Thiorhodovibrio frisius: one gene and its partner. Each later gene encodes a partner of the first gene's protein in a complex. Links are inferred from orthologs where the notes say so. Each region holds a gene or a part of one and is shown in the gene's direction. Other genes may lie near its edges.

Region 1 (5,061 bases):
ACAGCCTCATCCGCTGGCTCTACCCGCATCTCGAGGCCATCGTCGCAGTTTCGGCAGGCGTTGCCGATGATGTCGCAACCATTAGCGGCGTGCCCGCCAAGCGCATCCATGTGGTGCGCAACCCGGTCATCACATCGATGCTCGCCGCCCGCGCACGCGCGCCCTGTCATCATCCCTGGCTAGAGCGCGACGACAACGACCGCATCCAACCACCGGTAATCCTGGCCGTCGGGCGCCTACAGCGACAAAAAGACTTCCCGACCCTGATCCGCGCCTTTGCCCAGCTACACCAGCAGCGTGAGTGCCGACTGATCATCCTCGGCGAGGGCGGGAACCGCCCGGGACTGGAGCAACTGGTGGCCGAACGCGGGCTGAACGACGCGGTCAGTCTTCCGGGGTTTGTCGCCAATCCCTACCCCTTTATGGCGCGCGCCAGCCTGTTCGCCCTGTCATCGGCCTGGGAGGGCTCGCCCAATGTGCTGACCGAAGCCCTGGCCCTAGGCACGCCAGCGGTTGCGACCGACTGCCCGAGCGGTCCGGCCGAAATTCTTCAGCGAGGACGTTTCGGCTCTCTGGTGCCGGTGGGCGATGCCGAGGCGCTCGCCACCGCCATGGCGGCGACGCTGGATGCCCCCTTGCCCGCCGACACCCTGCGCGCTGCGGTCAGCGAATACCAGGCCGAGCGCAGCGCCTGTCGCTATCTGGACCTGCTGGGACAGATCGCTCAATCATCCTCGCGACGATAGTCCGCATCGATGTATTCGCGCCGGCTGGTTCTGATCTCTACATCCCCGGCAGCTGGCTGCACGGCAAGGTAGCGGCGGATCAAGGCATGGCGCAGCGCTGGAATCAACAGCAGAAAGCCCAGGGCGTCAGTGACAAAACCCGGCAACAGCAGCGAGAAACCGCACAGCAGCAAAATGGCACCATCGAGCATCTCGAACGCAGGCACCTCGCCCCGGTCGACCATGCTGCGCACCCGCATCAGCACCGACAGGCCCTGCTCGCGCACCAGATACCCGCCAAGGGCTGCGGTGAAAATCGACAGCAGAATGGTCGGCAACGCCCCGATGATGGTGCCGACCTTGAGCAGAAAATACAACTCAATCAGCGGCGTACCGACAAAAATCAACAGAAACCAAAGCACAATAGGAACTCGCAAGGCAGTGGATTGAAGAAAGAAATTATCGCCACCAGAACCAAGATGGATCCGAGCAGCGATCACTGATCGGCGACCTTAGACCGGGCAGCCGGCAAGTGCAATCCCCGCGCCCGCGCAGCGGCGATGCTTTGGTCTAAAATAACCGGCTCAGGCACCCAGATTCATCAAGCCGCCCGAGGGAGTCCGCCCGATGTCAACGCCGCCCTGCATTGCCTACTGCACCTGTCCCGACAGCGACTGCGCCGAGCGTCTCGCCGCCATGCTAGTCAACGAGGGCCTGGCCGCCTGCGTATCACTGCTGCCCGGCGCGAAATCCTGCTACCGCTGGGACGGACAACTGTGCCAGGATGCCGAGGTGCTGATGATGATCAAAACCACGCAGGCGCGCCTGCGCGAACTCGAATCACGCATCCTTAAGGAACACCCCTACGAGGTACCCGAGTTCATTGTCGTGCCTGTTATCGCGGGATCGGATCAGTATTTGAAATGGATTGACACATGCACCCAAAGCTCGTGAAAACCCACCCACAGTCGCACCAGAGCAAATCAGCACTGCCCGCGCGCAGATCAGCGCCACCAGGCTGGCTGAGTCCCTGGCTGCTGCTCGCGGGGCTGATCTGCCTGCTGGGCGGGCCGGCGCGAGCGGACTTCCTGCCCGTTGAGCAGGCCTTCCAGCCCGAGGTCGCGGCCCTGAGCGCGAATGAACTAGTCGTGCGCTGGCAGATCGCACCCGGGTATTACCTCTACCAGAACAAACTGCGTTTTCGCACCGAGACACCCGGAGTCACGCTGGGTCAGCCGCAGCTGCCGCCGGCTGAGGTCAGGCAGGATCAGTTCTTTGGCCAGGTCGACATCTATCGGGATCAGCTTGAAGTGCGGATTCCCGTTGAGCGCGGCGAGAACACCGCTGCCCCCCTGACCCTGCTCGCCCGCTTCCAGGGCTGCGCCGATGCCGGCTTCTGCTATCCGCCACAAGAGGTCGCGCTCGAAGTCGCCCTGCCGGCGATGAGTCCGGTCATGAGTCCGACTGTCAGTCCGGCGACCAGCCCGGACGCCAATAAAGTCGCTGCCTCAAATCTGCGCGCGGCACTCGGCACCAGCACTCGCCAAAGCTTAGGGCTTGACGACGACATTCTTCCTGCCGCAGAAGCCTTCGTTTTTTCCGCCGACATCAAGTCGCCCAACCTGCTCGAGCTGCGCTGGACTATCGCACCCGAGACCTTCATGTACCGCGACATGATCGCGCTTAGGCTGTCCCCTGAGCGGGCCGAAGCTGCGGGCGTGCAACTTGGCAAGCTGAAGCTGCCAGAGGCCGAGATCAAAGCCAACACCGTGCGCCCGGATGGCAGCATCGGCGATGTCGCCATCTACCATGGCCTGGTGACGGGCGAAATTCCGCTGCTGCGCTCTCGCGTCGAAGCAGCCGAGATTGAACTCATCGCGACCTTCCAGGGCTGTGCCGAACGCGGCATCTGCTATCCGCCGGTGACCAAAACCGTCACCCTGGCCCTGCCGCCAACCGATAGACTGGTCGACGCGCAAACCCTGGCTGCCACTCAGCAGGTTGCAGCCGCTGAACCCACAGCAGGCGAGGCGCGAGTATCCGAGCAGGACCAAATTGCCGCACGGCTCGCGAAAGCCGGCATCTTCGGCGCTTTGGCGCTGTTCTTCGGTCTGGGGCTGTTGCTGGCCTTTACCCCCTGCGTCTTCCCGATGATTCCCATTCTCTCCGGCATCATCGCCGGACAGGGTCAGGGCATCACCACCCGACAGGCGTTCATGCTGTCCCTAGCCTATGTGCTGGCGATGGCGCTGACCTACGCCATCGTCGGCGTGATCGCCGGACTCTTTGGCGCCAACTTGCAGGCCGCGTTCCAAAATCCTTGGATACTGACGCTTTTTGCCGGCATTTTCGTCGCCCTGGCGCTGTCCATGTTCGGCTTCTACGAGCTGCAACTGCCAAGCAGCCTGCAAACCCGGCTGACCGAACTCAGTAACCAACAACAGGGCGGCACTCTGATCGGCGCGGCCATCATGGGCGCCCTCTCGGCGCTGATCGTCGGCCCCTGTGTCGCCCCGCCGCTGATGGGTGCGCTGATCTTCATCGGCAAGACCGGCGATGCAGTACTCGGCTTTTTCGCCCTGCTCGGACTCGGGCTCGGCATGGGCGCACCCCTGCTGCTGATCGGCACCTCGGCCGGCAAGCTGCTACCGCGCGCGGGCGCCTGGATGGATGCGGTCAAGGCGGTCTTTGGCGTGCTGCTACTGGCGGTGGCGGTGCTGCTGCTTGAGCGCATTCTACCGGTGGCCATTGCGCTGCTGTTCTGGGGGCTGCTGCTGATTGCCTCGGCGGTTTATCTAGGGGCGCTCGAGCCCCTGCCCGCCCAGGCCAGCGGCTGGCGCAAGCTATGGAAAGGCCTGGGCGTTGCGCTAATGGTCTATGGCGCCCTGATGCTGGTCGGCGCCGCCGCCGGCGGGCGCGATACCCTGCAACCACTGCGCGGGCTAATGCCTGCCGGTGGCGCGCAGAGCAGCGCCCATGCCGAATTCAAGCGCATCAAGACGGTTACCGATCTCGAACGTGAGCTCGCAGCCGCAGCCACCCAGGGCCAGCCTGTGATGCTCGACTTCTACGCCGACTGGTGCGTATCCTGCAAAGAAATGGAGCGCTACACCTTCCCCGAACCCGCGGTCCAAAGCGCCATGGCGGATTTCATCCTGCTCCAGGCCGATGTCACCGCCAACGATGCCGAGGACAGGGCACTGATGCAGGAGCGCTTCGGCATTCCCGGTCCGCCGGCCATGCTGTTTTTTGATACCTCGGGCACAGAGCTGCGCGGTTTCCGCTTGGTCGGCTTCGTGCCGCCGGAGGAGTTCGCCGCCCATCTGCAGGAGATCCAGCCATGAGTGCGCGGTTATGAGTGTATTGAAAGTCCTGTTCGTCACCCTACTGGCCGGCACACTCAGTATCAGCGTGGCGCTCTTCGGTCAGCACTGGATCGACGACCATCCGGATCTCACCTTCGGCAGCCAGCGCGACCGATCAGGCACCGAGGTGCTCCCGGATCTGCGTCTGTCCACTCCCGACGGTCGCTTGGTCAGCAGCCACAATTGGGCTGGTAAAGTGGTGGTGATGCACTTCTGGGCAAGCTGGTGCACCCCCTGTCTGGCGCAGATCGGTCCGCTTGAGCGCCTGCAAGACCGCTATGGACCAGGCTTGCTGCAAGTGGTGAGCATCGCCATCGACACGCCCGAGGACGTCCAAGCCTTCCTCAACGCACGCACGCTCAATTACCAGGTGCTGCTCGGCGGTCAGCCGGAGATAGCGCTTGCCGCCCGCTTTGGCAATCGCACCCAGGCCCTGCCCTTCACTGTGCTTTTCGATCACCGTGGCCGGGCGGTTTTCGCTCAACCAGGGTTGCTGGGCGAAGACCAATTACGGACTGAAGTCAGCGCCCTGCTGCCAGACACAGCCGAGCAGGCCGCCGATTCTGGTACAACGGATTCCGGCACAACCCTTCCGGGGGCAGCAGCGGCAGGGCTGTAACATGCAAGGGCACCGCCCGGCGCGGATTTTTGTAAATCGGCGCACTTTCCTTTACCCTTGTCACATTCGAGTCAAACGGCTATTTTTGCGACCGTTGCCGCCCGTTAGGCACAGTTACCGGCGTGTAGGCTCAGATTTCTCGCACTGATCGGCCGGTTCACCGGTCAAGGAACTCAGCACAGCCTATGTCGGCCATTCTCTGCCTGAACGGCCCCAACCTGAACCTGCTCGGCCAGCGCGAGCCTGGGACCTATGGCCAGATTACACTTGCGCAGATCGAGCAGCGCCTGCGCGACGCAGCCCAACAGGCCGGAGTGGCTTTACTGTTCGCGCAGAGCAATGCCGAGCATGC
Region 2 (4,015 bases), 900 kb from region 1 along the record:
AGGGCGGGTGGGCGTCGTTCAAACCGGGTGACCTCTGATGAATGCGTGGGGGGAGAATGGCCGCATTATACCGATCTCAAGCTGATGTTCGGTCCCGGGTTGAGCGCCAGATGCTGAATGACTGCGAATGCTCCATGATCGACACACCGCTCGGTGCGCTCAGCGTGCATTGGCAGCGGCGTGCGGTTCGCTGTGTGCGCCTGCCGATGCACAAGGCTTGCGCGCACCGCCCCACCTTGGCCGCGCCAGCCTGGCTTGAGCAAGAGTTTCATGCCTATTTTCGCGATGCAACTCACGACTTCAGCATTGTCTTGCAACTTGTGGGCACGGCGTTTCAGCAGCGCGTGTGGCAGGCACTGCGGCGGATTCCAAGTGGGGCGGTCAAACGCTATGGTGATTTGGCGGCGGAACTCGGCAGCAGCGCGCGCGCGGTGGGTAACGCCTGTCGCGCCAATCCCTGCCCGATTCTGGTGCCCTGTCATCGGGTTGTGGCGCAGCGCGGTCTCGGTGGTTTTGCTGGACAGACCGATGGCGCATCCATGTGCATCAAGGTCTGGCTGCTGCGGCATGAGAACGTGGATTTGACGGAGTTTGGTGCATGAAAGACGCAACTGCGGCCATGGTGGAAGCTTTCGCCGATGCGCTCTGGATGGAGCGGGGCCTGAGTGCCAATACCCTCTCGGCCTATCAGTCCGATTTGCGTGCCTACTGCGAGTGGCTCGAAGCTGCCCAAGGTCGGGAGCCGGCTGCGGCGGATCGTATCGACTTGATGGATTATCTCGGGGCGCTGGCGGGCAAGGGGCTCAAGCCGCGCTCCTCGGCGCGGGTGCTGTCCTGTCTGCGTCAGTTCTACGGTTATCTGTTGCGCCAGGGGCTGGTTGACAAAGACCCGAGCACGCGCATTGATGCACCCAAACTCGGGCGCCCGCTGCCGCGCAGTCTGAGCGAGGCCGATGTCGAAGCTCTGCTCCAGGCACCTGATACCGAACTCGCGCGCGGGCATCGGGATCGCACCATGCTTGAGGTGCTTTATGCCACCGGCTTGCGGGTGACGGAACTGGTAACCCTTGAATGGAATTCAGTCAGCCTGAATCAGGGCGTGGTGCGGGTGATGGGCAAGGGCAGCAAGGAGCGGCTGGTGCCTCTGGGCGAGGAAGCTCTGTCCTGGCTGACGGACTTTGCGCGCGGGCCGCGGGCCGAGCTGCTGGGGGCGCGCCAGTGCGGCCAGGTGTTTCCGACCAGCCGCGGCTGCTGTATGACCCGTCAGGCCTTCTGGCAGCTGATCAAACGTTATGCACTCGAGGCCGGGATTGTGGTGGAGCTTTCTCCCCACAGCCTGCGGCATGCTTTCGCCACGCATTTGCTCAACCATGGTGCCGATCTGCGTGTGGTGCAGATGCTGCTTGGTCACAGCGATCTTTCTACCACCCAGATCTATACCCATGTTGCCAACGCGCGCTTGCAGGAAATGCACGCCCGGCACCATCCGCGCGCCTGAGCAATTGTGCGTGCCCGCTGTGGCGCAAACACTCTCGCCACTGCGCGAAACTATGGTAGCCTTTCGGCTTAATCAGGCTGCTGAATATTCTGGTGGAGGTGCAATGCCGTCGTTTGATGTGGTCGCGGAGGCCGACCTGCAGGAAGTCCGCAATGCTGTCGATCAAGCCGCGCGCGAGATTGCAACGCGGTTTGATTTCAAAGGCGTTGAAGCGCGTTTTGAGCTGCAGGATGGTGCCATTGAGCTGCACGCCGAGCAGGAATTCCAACTGGGGCAAATGATGGACATTTTGCGCCAGAAGCTTGTCAAACGCTCAGTCGATCTCGCCGCGCTTGAGATCGACGAACCCGTCACCACCCTGAATGCAGCCCGCCAGCGCGTTGGCATCAAGCAGGGCGTTGACTCGGACACCGCCAAGCGCATGGTCAAAGCGCTCAAGGCCAGCAAGCTCAAGGTGCAGGCGCAGATTCAGGGCGATCAGGTGCGAATCAGCGGCAAAAAACGCGATGATCTTCAAGACGCCATCGCCGAGTTGCGCAATACCGACTGGAAGCTGCCGCTTCAGTTCACCAATTTTCGCGATTAGACATTGTTAGCGAGGTTTTTTGCATGATGGTATCCATCAATCCCCAGGGCGATTTCCAGTATCTCAGCCATTCCAACGGCTATCTTCCCAGCCATTTCCAGAACCCTGGAGTTTCATTGCTGAAGGCTGCCTTGCTTTTGCCCTTGGTCGCCCTGGGCTTGGCCCTGGCTGGCCCGGTGCAAGCGGACGATGCCGCTACCATCCGTGCCGCGCTGGCCAAGGTACTGCCAGAGGACAAGCCAACGACGGTCAAACCATCAGTCATCGACGGGCTCTACCAGGTGGACATAGGCCCGCAGGTGATGTTTGTGACTGCCGACGGTCGCTACCTGATCGACGGCGCCATTGTTGACTTGCAGACTCGCGAGAATATCGTCGAAGCGGCCCAGGCCGAGGCACGTCAGCGCACCATGGCAGGCGTTGGGGATGACGAAGCCATCATTTTTGCCGCCGATAATCCCAAGCATGAAATCACTGTCTTTACCGATATCGACTGCGGTTACTGCCGCAAGCTGCACCACCAGATCGATGGTTATAATCAGGCGGGAATCACCGTCCGCTATCTGTTCTTCCCACGCAGCGGTGCGGGCAGCCCATCCTACGACAAGGCCGTTTCCGTCTGGTGTGCCGATAACCAGAAAGCCGCGATGACTGCCGCCAAGAACGGCGAGCAAGTGGCGTCGGCGACATGCAAAAATCCGGTCAAGGAGCATATGGCGCTCGGAGAAATGCTGGGCATCCAAGGAACGCCAGCGATTGTGCTGGAATCGGGCGATATGATTCCTGGTTATGTAGAGCCAGACCGTCTGGCCAAATTGCTCGATGCCACCTCCAAGTAGGTGCGGATGATTTTTTCGTCTGTGGTTGCTCTGTGAGAACAGCAGAGTCATTCTCCGCGTTGCCCCGACTATGGTTGCCCCAGCTATGAGAGTTATCGTGAAAACAGCAGATTCATACTCCGGGTTGCCGGGGTCTGCGCGGGTCAGGTGAAAGAGGTGGTTCGCAGTGGCTGAACAAAAGCCGGCATTGGAGTTCGCTAGCCGCACGCATCTCGGCATGGTGCGCAAGGGCAACGAGGACTCTGTCGCGGTGCACCCCGAGAATTACCTGGCCATTGTTGCTGATGGCGTTGGTGGGGCCAGCGCGGGAGAGGTCGCAAGCCGCATGGCGGTTGACTTGATCGGTGAGCGCTTTATTGCGCGGGCACCTAGCCGCTCAGAGCCTCGCATCGCACAACTGCTGACCGAGGCTGCGGTCGATGAGGCCAATGTCGCCATTATTCGCCATGCCAAAGAGCAACCCGAGTGCTCCGGTATGGGCACCACAGTCGTCATGGGCTTTTTTGGCCAAGGCTGGATGGTTTACGGCCATGTCGGTGATTCGCGCCTGTACCGGCTGCGCGACGGCGAGCTAAAGCAGCTCACACGCGATCACTCCTTTATTCAGGAAGTGGTCGATCAGGGCTTTTTCCCGACGCTGGCGGATGCCCGCGAATATGGCATCACCGACAATGTGCTGACCCGTGCCCTAGGCTCGGCTGCGCACATCAAGGCGACCACGGATACCACCGAGCTGGTCGAGGGCGATCTCTATTTGTTGTGCTCCGACGGACTGACAGGCATGGTGCCCACCGAGGAACTACAGAATGTCTTAGTCGCCGCAAGCTCCCTAGAGACAGCGGCTGACACCCTGATAAAACTTGCCTGCAAACGCGGCGGCGTGGATAACATCACAGTTGCTCTGGTGCGCGTCAATCAGGTTGAGCAACCACAGGACGCGCCGGCGAATTCGACGGAGCCTGTTGACACCGAATCCTAGCGGGTGCGCCAGTGCAGAGGGTCGGCCAGTCGAAAGATTTTCACGCGGGCCCTATTTTCCCCTCTCGATTTCTCTCCCCGCTCCAATTTTCTCACTCTTCGGCCTCTACCGAG

The links. The genes of interacting proteins can lie anywhere in the genome.
Region 2: the proteins of dsbD (region 1) and Thiofri_RS13560 are in contact, whole or in part, in a crystal structure (PDB 1JZD), measured with the Escherichia coli proteins. The link is inferred for Thiorhodovibrio frisius from one-to-one orthologs.

The regions. Positions count from the first base shown.
Region 1 is NZ_CP121471.1:3,845,884-3,850,944, forward strand. What follows is about bases 1,262-4,364. They hold dsbD (protein-disulfide reductase DsbD), read left to right. Parts: upstream 1,262-1,660; coding sequence 1,661-4,069; downstream 4,070-4,364. Other genes in these bases: cutA (divalent-cation tolerance protein CutA), read left to right, coding at 1,353-1,679; Thiofri_RS17555 (TlpA family protein disulfide reductase), read left to right, coding at 4,080-4,364. In the rest of the region: Thiofri_RS17535 (glycosyltransferase), read left to right, coding at 1-746; Thiofri_RS17540 (FxsA family protein), read right to left, coding at 725-1,147; more of Thiofri_RS17555, read left to right, coding at 4,365-4,709; aroQ (type II 3-dehydroquinate dehydratase), read left to right, coding at 4,895-5,061. UniProt on the Escherichia coli protein: Required to facilitate the formation of correct disulfide bonds in some periplasmic proteins and for the assembly of the periplasmic c-type cytochromes.
Region 2 is NZ_CP121471.1:2,943,651-2,947,665, reverse strand. Bases 1,021-4,015 are described here. They hold Thiofri_RS13560 (DsbC family protein), read left to right. Parts: upstream 1,021-2,107; coding sequence 2,108-2,923; downstream 2,924-4,015. Other genes in these bases: Thiofri_RS13555 (PP2C family protein-serine/threonine phosphatase), read left to right, coding at 3,090-3,902; Thiofri_RS13565 (YajQ family cyclic di-GMP-binding protein), read left to right, coding at 1,602-2,084; xerD (site-specific tyrosine recombinase XerD), read left to right, coding at 1,021-1,498. Outside these bases: Thiofri_RS13580 (YcgN family cysteine cluster protein), read right to left, coding at 1-22; Thiofri_RS13575 (methylated-DNA--[protein]-cysteine S-methyltransferase), read left to right, coding at 135-602; more of xerD, read left to right, coding at 599-1,020. UniProt on the Escherichia coli protein: Acts as a disulfide isomerase, interacting with incorrectly folded proteins to correct non-native disulfide bonds.